One region of the Blastococcus brunescens genome, then DNA from elsewhere that is predicted to be linked to it. Evidence: riboswitches for the same ligand, from Rfam matches in the RefSeq annotation. Region 1 holds a riboswitch; each other region holds the start of a gene.
The links. Region 1 has a riboswitch for cyclic di-AMP ahead of U6N30_RS10510 (LysM peptidoglycan-binding domain-containing protein). Riboswitches for the same ligand answer to the same signal wherever they lie in the genome.
Positions count from the first base shown of each region.

Region 2: another riboswitch for cyclic di-AMP. It lies ahead of U6N30_RS17835 (transglycosylase family protein); the one in region 1 lies ahead of U6N30_RS10510 (LysM peptidoglycan-binding domain-containing protein).
Region 3: another riboswitch for cyclic di-AMP. It lies ahead of U6N30_RS14140 (hypothetical protein); the one in region 1 lies ahead of U6N30_RS10510 (LysM peptidoglycan-binding domain-containing protein).

Region 1 is NZ_CP141261.1:1,579,703-1,584,874, reverse strand. It holds gene U6N30_RS10515 (relaxase domain-containing protein) at 1-484, opposite strand, end outside; gene U6N30_RS10510 (LysM peptidoglycan-binding domain-containing protein) at 1,218-2,147, opposite strand; cyclic di-AMP (ydaO/yuaA leader) riboswitch at 2,154-2,308, opposite strand; gene U6N30_RS10505 (class I SAM-dependent methyltransferase) at 2,846-3,340, shown strand; gene U6N30_RS10500 (class I SAM-dependent methyltransferase) at 3,304-3,603, shown strand; gene U6N30_RS10495 (hypothetical protein) at 4,617-4,853, shown strand; gene U6N30_RS10490 (hypothetical protein) at 4,898-5,172, opposite strand, start outside.
Region 2 is NZ_CP141261.1:2,676,692-2,681,863, reverse strand. It holds gene U6N30_RS17855 (efflux RND transporter periplasmic adaptor subunit) at 1-216, shown strand, start outside; gene U6N30_RS17850 (efflux RND transporter periplasmic adaptor subunit) at 144-830, shown strand; gene U6N30_RS17845 (ABC transporter ATP-binding protein/permease) at 827-2,092, shown strand; gene U6N30_RS17840 (ABC transporter permease) at 2,089-2,772, shown strand; gene U6N30_RS17835 (transglycosylase family protein) at 2,858-3,445, opposite strand; cyclic di-AMP (ydaO/yuaA leader) riboswitch at 3,449-3,609, opposite strand; gene U6N30_RS17830 (hypothetical protein) at 3,819-4,190, opposite strand; gene treY (malto-oligosyltrehalose synthase) at 4,315-5,172, opposite strand, start outside.
Region 3 is NZ_CP141261.1:2,120,735-2,125,906, forward strand. It holds gene U6N30_RS14125 (RecB family exonuclease) at 139-927, shown strand; gene U6N30_RS14130 (HAD family hydrolase) at 1,126-1,845, opposite strand; gene U6N30_RS14135 (VldE C-terminal domain-containing protein) at 1,842-2,219, opposite strand; gene U6N30_RS14140 (hypothetical protein) at 2,216-2,452, opposite strand; cyclic di-AMP (ydaO/yuaA leader) riboswitch at 2,760-2,914, opposite strand; gene U6N30_RS14145 (vitamin B12 dependent-methionine synthase activation domain-containing protein) at 3,028-3,858, opposite strand; gene U6N30_RS14150 (B12-binding domain-containing protein) at 3,777-4,853, opposite strand; gene U6N30_RS14155 (dihydropteroate synthase) at 4,808-5,172, opposite strand, start outside.

The sequences.
Region 1 (5,172 bases):
GCCGGTGCGGATCCCCGGCCCGCGACGTGTAGTGCGCCACCGTCACCGCCTCGGCCACCTCGACCGGCACCTGCACCTGCCCGCCGCGCGGACCGACCCGGGTGGTCGCGTGCTCCCCGAGCCAGCCGATGATCTGCCCGGCCGCCCGTGCCTGGGCCGCGTCATACGCCGTCGCGACGTTCGGATGCAGCGCCGCCGCCAGCGACCACGTCTTCGGGCCGTTGACCACCACCTCGACGAACCGCACCGCATGCCCGTCGCCGCGCAGCTGCCCCCGCGGCTCGCCGGTACCGGGGTCACAGCCGGCCACCCACGTCTCGTAGGCGTCACCGGTCAGCGGCGCCAACTCGCTCACCCGCCCGCCGGCAACGCTGAACCGGCGCGCCACACCGGCACCCTCGGCGAGGTAGTAGTCATCCGTCCGGCCCCGGTCGGCCTCCACGTACTGCCGGGCAGCCGCCGGTGAGCCGGCGTAGATCTTCATCCCGCCATGCATTTTCAACGCCACCCGACAATGACCAACAAGTCACCCCTATAGACGCCGATGGCCCCGCAATGCGGGGCCCGATCTACCTCCGAAGGTAGCATGCGTGCCGTTCTTCAGTGACATTTTGACGTTCATTAGTAACAGTTTGAGTGTTATGGGTCAGGGTTGGGCGTTGCGATAAGTAGGTCAGCTTAGCGATGTCTGATTGGCTTCTCATGGCGGTCGTTGATCGCTTTCACGATGACGACTGGCCGGTTCTCAATGATCCTGGCGTTGCGGTTCGCGATGGCCCGGTTCGTCGTCATTAGCGATTCCTGGGTGACGGTGACGTGGGTGTTGAGCGGCCCGGTGGTCGTCGCTGCTTCCCGGACAGGGGTGTCCCGCCTGTCCTACCCGTGCGGGACTGGTCACCGGGCGGGTCTTACGGGACCGCGGTCGAGGGGCGCTGCGTTGTCCCGCGATGTTCCCTTTGAGGTTCTCTCAAGTGAGACGGTTGAACCGAGAGACGGTCGCCGCCGTCTCTGTGGCTGCTGGCACGCCGCGTCGAGCGCGTGATCCAACGACCAGCGCAGCGAGGCACTGATTTCCGCCGAGACGGACCAGGGGCCATAGCTGCGGCGGAGTGCCTGAGCGTCGGATGGCCCGTCGACAGGGCCCCCTGCCCCACCGAACTCAGGGCAGGGGGCGCTGTCGTCGGTCCCGGGCTCAGCGGACCACGACGGTCAGTCGGTTACCCGGCTGGCAGGAACGCCACGTGTGGGTGGTCCATGTGGTTGGCCGTGGCGGATCCGCGGTCTTCCATCGTCTGCCACGCCCAACCGGTCCACGGACCGGCGATCCGTTGCCGCCAGATCACGTTCTCGACGCCGAGTCGAGCCGCGTTGTCGATCACGTACTGGGCGACGGCGTCTCCCTTGGCCCGGTCGGTGTAGACCATGAAGTCAGCCGCGCGGCCTTGGGTGGGGCTGTGCCCGGGGCGGGTGAGGACGGTGGAGACGCCGAACCGTTCGGCGATTTCTTGGACGGCGGGTCGGACGTGCGGGTCCCACGCCCCGTAGGCGCTCGAGGACGCAGCCGGCCTGGGTGACGGCGCCGGCGTCGGGGCGACGGCAGACCGGTCCGATGCTCGGCTGGCGCGCTCGGGGGCCGCACTCGGCGCGGCGGCCGGGGCCGCGTTCCCGCTGAGGACGAGACGTTGACCGACACGCAGGACGTTCGGGTCCGCGCCGATGACCTCGCGGTTGAGGGCGTGCAGCTGCTGCGCGGTGGTGCCGTGGCGGGCGGCGATCTTGTTGAGCGTGTCTCCCGCGCGCACGGTGTACGCGCCCGAGCCGCTGACCGCTGACGGCGTCGAGCCCGAGCCCGAGCCCGAGCCGCCGATGGTGAGCACCTGACCGATGCGCAGGACGTTCGGGTTGGGCCCGATCGTGTCGCGGTTGTCGGCGTAGATCGTTCGCCACGAGGTGCCGTGGCTGGCCGCGAGCTCGCCGAGGGTGTCGCCGGAGCGGACTGTGTGGTCCCCGGAGTGAGCCTGGGCGGGGGCGATCATTCCAACGGAGACGGCCGCTGCTGCCGCGACGACCACGGCGGGTCGTGCCACGGCCGCCACGACAGGGTTGCGGGTGGGACGGCGGTGCCGTCCCTTGTAGCGCTTGGACATGGGTGGTGAGCCTCTCGCCGCCTACGGAGTTAGCTGTCGGGTTCGGGCGAGAGCTGCCCGGCCGCATTCTGCGGCTTCACCCCAAGGCCGGAAGGCCTGGTCCTACGAGGTGGGTCCCCCGCCCTGCCCGTCGTTTTCGACAGGACCGGTGCGACGGTGGGCAGGTTGGGCGGTGCCGTCATCCGGGTCCACCGCTCGGCGAACCTCAGCACGGTATGCAGACCCCGGACGCAGGCAGCAACCCTGAGCCAGCTTTCCCGGGTTCGCCCGCGAGGATTCACAAAGCGTTACCGGGACCCTGCACCGCGTGTGCTTGTCAGCTCCGGCCGACCGCTTCTTCCGGGGGATAGCCGGTCTGAGAAGTCCCACGTCCGGTTGATGGCGATCAACCCGTAGATGACGCGGCGCCATAGCCGGCGGTCAGCCGTAGGCGGGCCCGGCCCGGGCCGGGCCAGGCCGGCACCTCCGATCACGATGTGCACGACGTTGTGGAAGCCGTTGATCTCGAATCCACGTCAGGCGGTCGTTGGTGGCGTGGGTAAAGAAATCGTCGAAACCGGGCGATGAAGACGCCGACGAACCCGACCAGCAGGTAGACAACGCCGACGGCCAGGCCAGCGTCTGCGGCCCGCGGAAGGATCCTCGAGCGGGACGCTGCTCAGGTTGGTCACCGGCCGGTCGTGCGTGGTGATGTGGTCGTGGCCGCGCCGCGCCGCGGTGCGTTGCGGCGACGCCGTTCTGGCGCCACCTGCACCGGCCAGCCCGACCGGGGGCGCGCGGCCTCCGGACACCGGTGTGGTGATGCGGTCCGCCTTCGCCAGACTGTCGGAATGATGTCCGAGGAGCCGGTCTTCGCCCGCGACGCGGCGACGGCGGCGTATTACGACCAGCGCGCTGAGGAGTACGACGAGTGGTACACCGGGCAGGGCCGCTTCGCCGAACGGGACCGGCCCGGTTGGGGCGCCGAAGTGGAGGCGGTGGTGACCCTGGTCCAAGCGCTGCCGGCGGTCCGCACCCTGGACGTCGCCTGCGGCAGCGGCTTCCTCACCCGCCACCTGACCGGCTTCGTGGTCGGATTGGATCAGAGCCTGGCGATGGTGGCCCTGCCCAGTCCCGCCTGCCGGGTGGACGCGCTCTCACAGGTGACGCGCTGGACATGCCCTTCGCCGACGGCGCATTCGACAGGGTGCTGACCGGCCACTTCTACGGGCACCTGCCCATCGGTGAGCGAGGAGCCTTCCTCGCCGAGGTCCGGCGTGTGGCCGGTGAGCTGGTGGTCATTGACTCCGCCCTGCGTCCAGGAATCGACGCCGAGCAGTGGCAGGCGCGGACGTTGAACGACGGCTCCCGGCACCGGGTGTTCAAGCGCTACCTCGGCGCTGAGGAACTGGCCGACGAGATCGACGGAGAAGTGCTGTTCGCGGGCAGCTGGTTCGTCGCCGCCCGCAGCCGCTGAGCACTCTGAAGCGGCCAGGCGCCCAAACCGCCTCCAGGCAGCGCTGTCCGGCAGTCACTCAGGGCGCCGCGGTTGCCTCGGTAGCCGAACCGGCCACAGCTGTGGCCAGCTCGATGAGCGGCCAAGGCCGCGCCGCAAGGGGATCCTCTGCGGGACGTCCTTGTTGGTCCGTCCACCTGCCCGAATGTTGCCGTAGCGGGTTCGTCCAGCGGGACGTCGCAGAAGGCCACCTACTGCGAGCCGCTGATCCGGCAACTGGCAGCCATCGGGCGGCGTGATCCAAGTCGTGTGGACGCTGGGAGGCGCGGCTCTCGGTTGGTATCAAGACGTGGCTGCAAGGCACCCACCGAGGCGTGTCCAAGGAGCACCTGCAGCACACACCGGCGGTGAGTCCGGTGGCGTGCAGAAGGGCCCGCCGCAGATGTGCATGACGAAGAGGCACCGTAGCGGCGGCTCACGGAGCGTCGGCGGAACTACCCTGAGGCGATGGCCACGGACGCCCCCATTGGCAGACCGTCAGTCACGAGCACCGGGACTCCGAGTGCCCGCACAATCACCGACGGCGCGACGCCAACGACAAGGGGGTCATCTGCCTTCGGTGCGGCCAGGCTGTCGAGCCGACACCGACCTACGCTCTCAGGCTCGAAGCCGCTAGGCGGCAGCGGCCGAACCGCGACCGGCGCGGACGTAAGCGGCGGTGAGCGATCCTCTACGGGTGTCGCGAAGTCGACTGTGATCGCGTCGTGCTGTCCGACCGCCGGCATCGGTGCCTACGTTGGGTCGATAGCGATCAACAGCATGCTCTTGCGCCCTCGGGCGGGCGGAAGTAGGCATCCCCGGCCTTGGGCCGCGGGAGCTGCTGCTGCGGCATCGGTGTTGCTCGCGGGCTGCGGGACCAGCGATAGCGAGGCTGAAACCAGCAGCCTGGGCAGTGCTGCAGCGCTCATTGCTTGCTCTGACCACGCCTTCTGGGGGCCGTGGCGAGCACAAGTCAGGAGGCCGACGGCGTGCTCGTGACCTTCGACATCGAGGAGTGGGTTCACCCCATCTCAGGCCCGTCGCAGATCACGCTTGTGGCCGATGACCCGGCCCAGCAGGTGGGAGCTCCGGAATGGACGCTCTCCGAACGAGTCTTCGTTCTTGACGGCAGAGACTCGCCGCTCGACAGGTACGCAGCAGAAGAGGCGGAAACCATCATCACGGCATGGGACGAGTCGAAGTCCACGCCCTCCTGTCCAGATCAGTATTGACAGTCGGACCCACCACACCTTCCGTCTACGGCTGCAGGAAACGGTTACGTCTCGGGGCTCGCCCGGCGGTCGATACCGAGCGTGGCGACGAGGTCCTCGTGGAGTTCGAACCAGACCCGGTGGCAGGAGTCGACGTCGGTGCGGTCCACCCAGCCCGTCTCACCTGACCGAGCGCGCGTCAGTGCGGCGCTGAAGCGGCTGTCGTAGCCGCCGAACCGGGTGAGGATGAGGGCAAGTCGCTCGACCAGTGGAGCGAGGTCCTCGTTGACGGCTTCGAGGACTGCCAGGACGTCGTCGTCCCAGGCGGGGTCAGTGTGGT
Region 2 (5,172 bases), 1.1 Mb from region 1:
ACCGGCACGGTGGTCGCCGACGCCGCCGTCCCGGTCAAGGCCACGGCCGCGGGCACCGTCCGCCGGGTCCTGGTGGCGGAGGGCGCGACCGTCACCGCCGGGCAGACCCTCCTCGAGATCCGCTTCGAGGAGGAGCTCGCCCCGTGGCCGGCACCGACGCCGAGGGCAACCCGACGTCGACCCCACGCCCACCGCGGGTGCGCACCGCCACGGTGACCGCTCCGTCCGCGGGCACGCTGACCGCCCTCGACGTCCTCGTCGACCAGATCGTGGCCGTCGGCGACACGGTCGGCGCCGTCTCCCCGGGGACCCTGTCGGTGACCGCGACCCTCACGCAGGCCGAGCAGTTCCGGCTGCTGACCCCGCCGGCCACCGCCGAGGTCGAGGTGCAGGGCGGCCCCGCGCCGTTCACCTGCACCGCCCTCGCGCTGGGCGTGCCGGCTGCTGGGGAGACGCCCGACGTTCCGTCGACACCGGACATGGGAGGCGCCGGCGGAACCGGCGGAGGGACGACGGCGCGCTGCGCGGTGCCCGCCGGGGTGACGGTCTTCGCCGGCATGGGAGCGACGGTCCGGGTGCAGGCGGGCACGGCCGAGGACGTGCTCGTCGTCCCCGTCACCGCCGTCCAGGGGACGGTGCAGTCCGGCAACGTCTGGGTGCTCGCCGACGACGGGACCGAGGAGCAGCGGCCGGTCACCCTCGGCCTCACCGACGGTGACCAGATCGAGGTCAGGGAGGGCCTGACCGAGGGCGAGCAGGTGCTGCAGTTCGTGCCGGTGCCCGACGACACCCCGGTCCAGGACCCGATGATGGGCGGGCCGTACGGATGAGTCTCCTGGAGCTGCGCGGGATCAGCCGGGAGGTGCTGCTCCCGGACGAGAGCGTCCTGCCGATCCTCACCGGGGTCGACCTCGACGTCGCGCCCGGCGAGCACGTCGCCATCGTGGGCCGCTCCGGGTCGGGCAAGTCGACCCTGCTCAACCTCCTCGGCCTGCTCGACACCCCGACGTCGGGCAGCTACCTGCTGGACGGCGAGCCGACCGACCAGCTGTCGGCCCGGCGGCGGTCGCGGCTGCGCGGCGAGGTCTTCGGGTTCGTGTTCCAGCAGTTCAACCTGCTGCCGCGCCGGACCGCGGCCGAGAACGTCGCGGCGCCGCTGCTCTATGCCCGCGGCCGCGACTACCTGAGGCGCCGGCGCACGGCCCGGGAGATGCTCGACCGGGTGGGGCTGGGCGCCCGCGCCGACCAGGTGCCCGAGCGGCTCTCCGGCGGCGAGCAGCAGCGGGTGGCCATCGCGCGCGCCCTCGTCCGGGGGCCCCGCGTCGTCCTGGCCGACGAGCCCACCGGCGCCCTCGACGTCGAGACCGGCGCCCAGGTCATGGCCCTGCTCGCGCAGGCCACCGCCGAGAACGGCGCCGCGCTGGTCACCATCACCCACGACCTGTCCGTGGCCGCGCTGGCCGCCCGCCGGTTCCGGCTGGACCGGGGTGTGCTCGCCGCTGGTCGCCGCGGGCGCGCTCGGGGCGGCGACGTCGGACCGGGGGCCGGCATGACCGGCGTCCTGGGCACCCTCGCCGAGGCGTGGGACGAGGTCCGGGTGCACAAGACCCGGGTGCTGCTGTCGCTGGTCGGCGTCTTCCTGGCGGTCTTCGCGATGACCAGCGTGACCGCCCTCGGACTCATGGTCGCCCAGGTCCAGCAGGAGGTCGGCGAGCGCTCCGGCGGCCGGGCGGCGACGGTCGCCGTCAGCGCGTACGACCCGATGACCGGCATGCCGCCCGACGCGGCCCGGTGGGATGCCGCCGTCGCCGACCTGGTCGAGCGGTACGACATCGCGACGGCGGCCACGATCGCCTGGGGCGAGACGCGCTTCCGCATGCCCGGCGGCACGATGGCCGTGCAGACCCGCCGCGTCTCCCCGAACTACGGCGACCTGCACCGCATCGAGCCGATCGAGGGCCGCTGGCTCCGCGACGGCGACCGGCAGAGCCTCTCGCCCGCCGTCGTGGTCAACGAGGCGTTCATGAGCGCGCTCGGTGCGCCGGACCTGGCCGCGCGGCCGACCGTCGTGATCGGCGGGCCGACCCCGTGACCGCGACCATCGTCGGCGTCGTCCGCGAGGGCTACGGGGAGGAGCTCGTGGCCTACCGGGTGGACCGCTCGGCCGGGCCCTGGGACGCCGCCGTGGCCGTGGACCCGGCGACGGCGATGTACGCGGGACCGAGCACCCTCGAGCTCTGGGTGCCGGCGGACCAGGCCGACCAGGTGATGGAGACGGTCGCGCACGACCTCGGTCTCGCCCTCGGCGGCCTGCAGGTCGACACCTACCGCGCCGATCCGCAGGGGGCCGAGGAGACCATCGCGATGCTGCGGCTCGCCATCCGCGGCGCCGGGGTGGTGGTGCTCGTCCTCGGTGGGCTCGGCGTGCTCAACATCGGCCTGGTCACCGTCCGGCAGCGGATCCGCGAGATCGGCGTCCGCCGCAGCTTCGGCGCGACGTCGGGCCGCATCTTCTCCGCGGTGATGCTGGAGAGCGTCTGCGCCACCGCGCTGGCCGGGCTGCTGGCGGTCGGGGCGGCGATCGTGCTGGTCCGCAACCTGCCGCTGGAGCAGCTGCTGAACAACGGCATCCCGATCGCGGACATGCCGGGCTTCCCGGTCGCCGCCGCGGTCGAGGGCATGATCGCCGCGACCGCCGTCGGGGCGCTGGCCGGCCTGCTGCCCGCGATCATCGCCGTCCGCGCCAAGGTGATCGACGCGATCCGCTTCTGACCCCGCGGGCGACGGTGGGCGCGGATGTGCAGCTCCCGGGTCGGGACGTGTGCATCCGCGCCCACTGTCGGGGCGACCGGTGGGGTTACACGGTCAGCGTCTGGCCCACCTGGATCAGGTCCGGGTCGGCCACGGTGTCGCGGTTGAGGGCCCAGAGGGCCTCCCAGCCGCCGGCGACGCCCTGAGCGGCGGCGATCCTCGACAGGGTGTCACCCGGCTTGACGGTGTAGCTCGCGCCCGTCGACGGCGCCGCGGCAGCCGGTGCCGGTGCCGGGGCCGGGGCGGGCGCCGGTGCCGCGGCTGCGGGGGTCGTTCCGGGGCGGAGGAGCGTGCCGCAGGTAGGCCAGGCGCCGGCACCCTGGGTGAGCAGGACCCGCTCCGCGACCGCGATCTGCTGCGCGGGCGTGGCCAGGTCGGCGCGCGGAGCGAACTCCGCCCCGCCGTGGCCCAGCCAGGTGGGGGAGCTGAACTGCAGGCCGCCGTAGTAACCGTTGCCGGTGTTGATGCTCCAGTTGCCGCTGGATTCGCACTGGGCGACTGCGGACCAGTCGTAGTGGTCCGCGGAGGCCGGCGTGGCCAGGGCGCCGACGCCGATTGCAGCGGCGCCGATGACGACGGCGCTCCCGCGGAGGGCCTCGGCTGCGGACGCGCGTCGTCGAGGGTGCGTGGACATGGGTGATCCTCCGATCACCGCCGGCGAGGTGAGCTGTCGGGTTCGGGCGAATCGGTGCCCGGCCGCCGTGCCTGTGTGCTGCACGCGCGGCTTCACCCCGAGGCGCGCGTACGCGCCGGGACGTGGGTCCCCCGCCCCCGTCCTGGGTGGGTCGGAGTCAGGCGCCGGCGGACGGGGTTGGGCGGTCCGGTGCCTCGCGCCCGGCCGGGCAGGCCCGGACGCCCGGACGACGTTAGGTCGCGAGCGGGCGAGCCGCGCGCCCAACGGAACGAGTTCGGGCGTTTTCCTCGCACGGGCGCCGCCACGCCGGACCACGACCCCGGGGCGTCCCCGTCCGACCGCGCTCCGTCGGCGTCATGAGAGACCGGCGGGCTCAGGCGCGGACGAGCAGGGCCACGGGCAGGCGGGTCAGCAGGGCCTCGACGGCGACGCCGCCCATGTCGGAGACGGCCCGCTCGCCGGTGAGCAGGTCGCGCCAGGCACCGGTGAGCAGCTTCAGGGCCGTGTCGCCCCAGCCGTCCGCGGCGAGTCCGGCCGGCAGGCGGGTCGCCACCGCGACGACGCCCCCACGGTCGAAGGCGACGACGTGCTCGGCGGCCGACCCGGTGGCCTCGACGGGGTCGTACCCGGCGAACCACTCGGGGTGGTCTCGGCGGGCCCGCAGCACCCGCGAGACCACGAGCAGCTTGGCGGCGCCGGTCTCGTCGACCGCGGGGATCTCCCCGCCGTCGATCGCCGCGAGCAACGTCCGGCGCAGCGCGTAGTCGACCGGTCGGCGGTTGTCCGGGTCGACGAGGAGAAGTCCCAGAGCTCGGTGCCCTGGTAGACGTCCGGGACGCCGGGCATCGTCAGCTGCAGCTGCTTCTGGCTCAGCGAGTTCGACCAGCCGAACGGGGCGATCCGCTCGACGAGCTCCTGGATCCGGGCCGCCGTCGCCTCGTCGTCGAAGGCGGCGTCGACGAGGGCGTGCAGCCGGCCCTCGAACTCCTCGTCCGGGGCGGTCCAGGTGGTCGACGTCCCCGCCTCACGGGCCGCCTTCTCGACGTAGGCGTGCGCGCGCTCCGCGACAGCGGCCACGCCCCGACCAGGTTCTGCCACACCAGGTGCGCCAGCGGTCGATCGGCCAGCGGGTGCCGGGAGAGCAGGAAGCGGACCAGGTCCGCCCACTCGGTCGGGATCTCGGCGAGCACCGCGAGCCGGGCCCGCACGTCCTCGCTGCGCTTGGTGTCGTGCGTCGACAGCGTCGTCATCGACTCGGGGTAGCGCTCGGCACGGCGCCGCTGGGCGGCGTGGAACTCCTCGACCGTGCTGCCGAAGCGCGCCGGGTCGCCGCCCACCTCGTTGAGCGCCACGAACCGCGCCCACCGGTAGTAGGCGCTGTCCTCGACGCCCTTGGCCATGACCGGCCCGCTGGTCTGCTCGAACCGGGTCGCCGCTTCTGACCCCGAGGCCGACAGCACCGAGTGCAGGGCGTCGACCGCGGGAACGAGGTCGGGACGCCGGGTACGGACGGCGGTCACGGTGGCGTCAAGGTGCTCGCGGCCGTCGGGCAGGTAGCTGCGGTAGACGGGGAACGTGGCCAGGAGCTCGGCCAGCGCCTCGGTCTGCTGCGTGGCGTCGATGCCGGGGAGCTCCCCGATCACCCGGACCAGGCGGGCGACCTCGGAGCCGAGCATCCCGTCGGTGACCTCGCGCTTGCAGTCGTGGACGAGCTGTTCGTAGTCGAC
Region 3 (5,172 bases), 540 kb from region 1:
TCCGGACCTGGCTCCCGCGACGCCCGCGGAGAGCGCTCCCGACGCGGCCACCGCGCCCCGCCGTCCCTCGCTGTCGCCCAGCCGCGCGGCCGATTTCAAGACCTGCCCCTGCTCTACCGCTTCCGCACGATCGACCGCCTGCCCGAGCGCAAGAGCCTCGCTGCCGTCCGCGGCACGCTGGTGCACTCGGTCCTCGAGAAGCTGTACGACCTCCCGCCGGCCGGCCGCACGGTCGCCGCCGCGCAGGAGCTCGTGGTGCCGGCCTGGGCCGAGCTGCGGGACGAGCCAGGCATCGCCGAGCTTTTCCGGACGGTGCAGGACGACGGCGCGGAGACCGACCCGAACGCCCCCGAGTCCGTGGAGGCGTGGTTGGCGTCGGCCGGGAAGCTGGTCGAGAGGTACTTCGCCCTGGAGGACCCGACCCGCATCCAGCCGGACGGGCGCGAGCAGCTGGTCGAGGTGACCCTCCCCGACGGGCTGCTGCTGCGCGGCTTCGTGGATCGGGTCGACGTCGCGCCGAGCGGCGCCATCCGCGTCGTGGACTACAAGACCGGGTCGATGCCGCGCGAGGCGTTCGAGGCCAAGGCCCTGTTCCAGATGAAGTTCTACGCGCTGGTGCTGTGGCGCACCCGTGGCGTGGTGGCTGCCCAGCTCAAGCTCATCTACCTCGGCGACGGTGACACGCTCACCTACGCTCCGGACGAGGCGGAGCTGGTCCGGTTCGAGCGGACGCTGCAGGCCATCTGGGCCGCGATCGAGCGCGCCGTCGCCACCGGCGACTTCCGCCCCAACAAGACCCGGCTCTGCGGCTGGTGCGACCACCAGGCGGTCTGCCCGGAGTGGGGCGGCACTCCCCCGCCCTTCCCCGCGGAGGCGGCAGCCGCCGCCGGCTGGCAGACCCTGCTGCCCGTCGTCGAGCGCGACTGACCGGGGGCCGCACTCGGCCGCCACGGCGCGCCTCGACCGCACGGAACGGCGGGGCCACCTCGGCGCCCGTAGGGCGCCGACCTGGTCCCGGCACGCAGGGAGCCGAGCCAGGCGAGCAGCTGCTCCCGCTCGTCGTCGATCGGCCGCGGCCGCAGGCTGTCGGGGACCTCCGGCACATCCGCAGGCTGAACAGCCCGGTCAGGCCGGGACGCCCGCCGGCTGCCGTGCGGCCAGGACGCCGGCGAGATCCTCGAGGCCGATGCCTCCGAGCCCCTTCCGGAGCGTCAGGCCGGGCGCGGGCGCCAGTGCCTGCAGGGTCGGCACACCGAGGACGGCCGCACCTGCGGCGAGCCCCGCGGCCACGCCAGACTCCGAGTCCTCGATCACCACGCACGCCTCCGGCCCGACGCCCAGGGCGCTCATCGCCTGCCGGTAGGGCGCGGGGTCGGGCTTGCGCGCCGGGACCTCGTCGCCGCAGACGGTGACGTCGAACGGATCGGCCCCCAGGTCGGCGCGGATCGTCGAGAGGACGATGTCGGCCAGCCGGCGGGGCGTGGTGGTGACCAGCGCCGTGCGGAGCCCGGCGGCCCGGACCTCGGTGAGCAGCTCGCGCGCGCCGGGGCACCAGGAGATGCCGGTCGCGAGGAGCTGGGCCGTTCGGTACTCGACCCAGCGGGCGTCGTCCAGGAGCTCTTCCTCCGTGCGCACCAGCCCCAGGTCGGCGTGCAGGATGGCCATCGACCGGCGCATCGTGGAGCCGACCGTCGCCGCGCGGGCGCTCTCGGACATCCGCCCGCCGAGGCTCGCGGCGAGCTCGAACATCGCCTCGCCCCAGTACTGCTCGGTCTCGACCAGCGTGCCGTCCATGTCGAACAGGACGGCGCGCAGGTCGGCCCGGCCGGGTTGCGGGTCGCTCATCCCCGGTAGTTCACGTGCGGGTGGTCCATGTGGTTGGCCGTGGCACTGCCTCGGTTCTCCATCGTCTTCCAGCCACCACCGGGCGAGCTGAGCATGCGCTGCTGCCAGATGATGTAGTCGACGCCGAGCTCGTCCCAGTGGGCGACGTGGTACGCCACGATCGCGTCACCGAGAGCCGCGTTCGAGCCGACCATGTAGTCCACCGCCAACCCGGACGGGTGCCCACCCGGGTCGGCGGCACTGGCGCGGGTGCCGCCGAGCGTGATGCCCGCGGCGCCGGGCACGTTGGAGACCACCGCGTTGGCGGCGGCCTGCGCGACGGGCCGGATCGGCCCCGCGCTGTTGTTGATCTTCGCGATCACGCTGGCGGTCACGGACGCTGCCGCAGCGGCGGGTGAGGGCCGGCAGCGGCTGCCGTCTCCGCTGCCGCGGCGGCCTCCGCGGCGGCAGCGGCGGCGGCCTCGGCGGCGGCCTGTGCGGCGGCGGCCTCGGCCGCGACGCGAGCCTCCTCCGCGGCCTTCGCCGCGGCGGCGGCCTCCTCGGCCTGCGCCTGGGACGCGGCGGCCGCGGCCTGCTCGGCGTCGCGCTCCGATCTGCTGGCGGCCAACTGGCCCAGCAGTTCGGAGTCCTCCGGGGCGGGGGCCTCGACGCCCGCGCCGTCGATGCCCAGGGCGTCGGCGACGACGACGGACGCCGACTGGGTCTCCGCGGTGGCGGGAGCCGGCGCGCCCGCGACGAGGTCGAAGGTGGCCAGGACGCAGACGGTGGCGATGCCGAGGAGTAGGCCACCCGGGACCCCGGCGCGGCCAGGCGGTGACGGCGGTCCCGACGGTTCGGCCGGTCGTCGGTGCCGGTGGTGTCGTCAGTGGGCTGTGCGGTGAACAGGTTCAGGGGCGCCACAGGGGGCGTCTCTCCGTTTCTTCCTCAGCCGCCTACCGAGTTAGCTGACGGGTTCGGGCCGGAAGTTGCCCTACCTGCGGCGTACGCGCGCAGGATTCACCCCAGTGGAACCATGGGTCCCCGGTCTGATCGCGGCACGGGGCCGCGCGCAGTTCGGCGGTGTCCGGCGGGGTCCTCGGTCGAGGAGCGGGGCCCGGCGAACAGATAACGAAAGTACTACGAAACCGTGACGACCGATACGTGACGAAGAACAGATCTCCGTTCCCGGTGTAGGGCCCCGCTCTACTCGTCCTCCGTGCGGTAGCCGAGATTCGGCGACAGCCACTTCTCCGCCTCGTCGACGGTCCAGCCCTTGCGGCGCGCGTAGTCCTCGACCTGGTCGCGGCCGACCCGGCCCAGCACGAAGTAGCGCGACTCGGGGTGGGAGAAGTACAGCCCGCTCACGGCGGCACCCGGCCACATGGCCATGCTCTCGGTCAGCTGGATGCCGGTGGCTGCCTCGACGTCCAGCAGCTGCCAGATCGTCTGCTTCTCGGTGTGCTCGGGGCACGCCGGGTAGCCCGGGGCAGGCCTGATGCCGTGGTACTTCTCGGCGATCAGCCCGTCGGCGTCGAGGTGCTCGTCCGGGGCGTACGCCCAGAACTCCTTCCGCACCCGCTCGTGCAGCCGCTCGGCGAAGGCCTCGGCCAGCCGGTCGGCGAGCGACTCCAGCAGGATCGCGCTGTAGTCGTCGTTCGCCTTCTTGAACGCCATCACCCGCTCCATGGACCCCAGGCCGGCGGTCACCGCGAAGGCCCCGACGTAGTCGCGCAGCCCGGTGACCTTCGGCGCGACGAAGTCGGCCAGCGACTTGCGCGGCGAGCCGTCGCGACCCTCGGTCTGCTGCCGGAGCTGGTGCAGCGTGGTCCGGACGGCGGAGCGCGACTCGTCGGTGTAGACCTCGACGTCGTCGCCGTCGACCTGGTTGGCCGGGAACAACCCGAAGACGCCGCTGGCGGTGAGCCACTTCTCGCCGATGATCTGGTCGAGCATCACCTGCGCGTCCTCGAAGAGCCGGCGGGCCGCCTCTCCGGACACCGGGTTGTGCAGGATGTCGGGGAACCGGCCCCGCATCTCCCAGGCGTTGAAGAACGGCTGCCAGTCGATGTACGCGCGGAGCTCGTCGAGCGGGTAGTCGGCGAAGGTCCGGACGAACTGGGTCGCCGTGTGGTGGACGTGGTCGCAGGCCGGGCCGGAACAGACGTCCAACGCCTGCTGCAGCAGCATCCGCGGCCGCGGCGGGGAGTAGCTGCTCCAGTCGATCGGGGCGCCGCGGCGCGGGCGGCGGCGATCGGCAGCATCGTCCGGCTGTCCTGACGCGCGGCATGCCGCTCGCGCAGCGCCTCGTACTCGGCCGCGGTCTCGGCCAGCAGCTTCGGCCGCTGCTCGTCCGACAGCAGCGCCGCCACCACGGGCACCGACCGCGAGGCGTCCTTCACCCAGACGACCGGCCCGTGGTACTTCTGCGCGATCTTGACGGCCGTGTGCGCGCGGGAGGTCGTCGCACCGCCGATGAGCAGCGGGACGTCGAAGCCCTGCCGCTCCATCTCCGTGGCGAGGGTGACCATCTCGTCCAGCGACGGCGTGATCAGCCCCGAGAGGCCGATGATGTCGGCGCCTTCGTGCTTGGCCGCGTCCAGGATCTTCTGGGGCGGCACCATCACGCCGAGGTCGACGACGTCGTAGTTGTTGCACTGGAGGACGACGCCGACGATGTTCTTGCCGATGTCGTGGACGTCGCCCTTCGCCGTCGCCATGACGACCTTGCCGTTGGTGCGCTCGGCGTCTCCGGGCTGCTTCTCCGCCTCGATGAACGGGATCAGGTAGGCGACGGCCTTCTTCATCACGCGCGCCGACTTCACCACCTGGGGCAGGAACATCTTCCCCGCGCCGAACAGGTCGCCGACGACGTTCATGCCGTCCATCAGCGGGCCCTCGATGACCTCGATCGGCCGGCCGCCGCGCGCGCTGATCTCCGCCCGCAGTTCCTCGGTGTCGTCCTCGACGAAGGCGTCGATGCCCTTCACCAGCGCATGGGTGATCCGCTCCCCACCGGCAGCGACCGCCACTCCTCGGTGGCGACCTCCTTGACCGAGCCGTCGCCGGCGAAGTCGCCGGCGATCTCCAGGAGGCGCTCGGTGCTGTCGGGACGGCGGTTGAGGACCACGTCCTCGATGCGTTCCCGCAGCAGTTCGGGAACCTCGCTGTAGACCTCGAGCTGGCCGGCGTTGACGATCGCCATGTCCAGTCCGGCCGCGATCGCGTGGTAGAGGAAGACCGAGTGGATGGCCTCCCGCACGGGGTTGTTGCCGCGGAAGGAGAACGAGACGTTGGAGACGCCACCGGAGACCAGTGCACCGGGAAGGTTCTGCTTGATCCAGCGGGTGG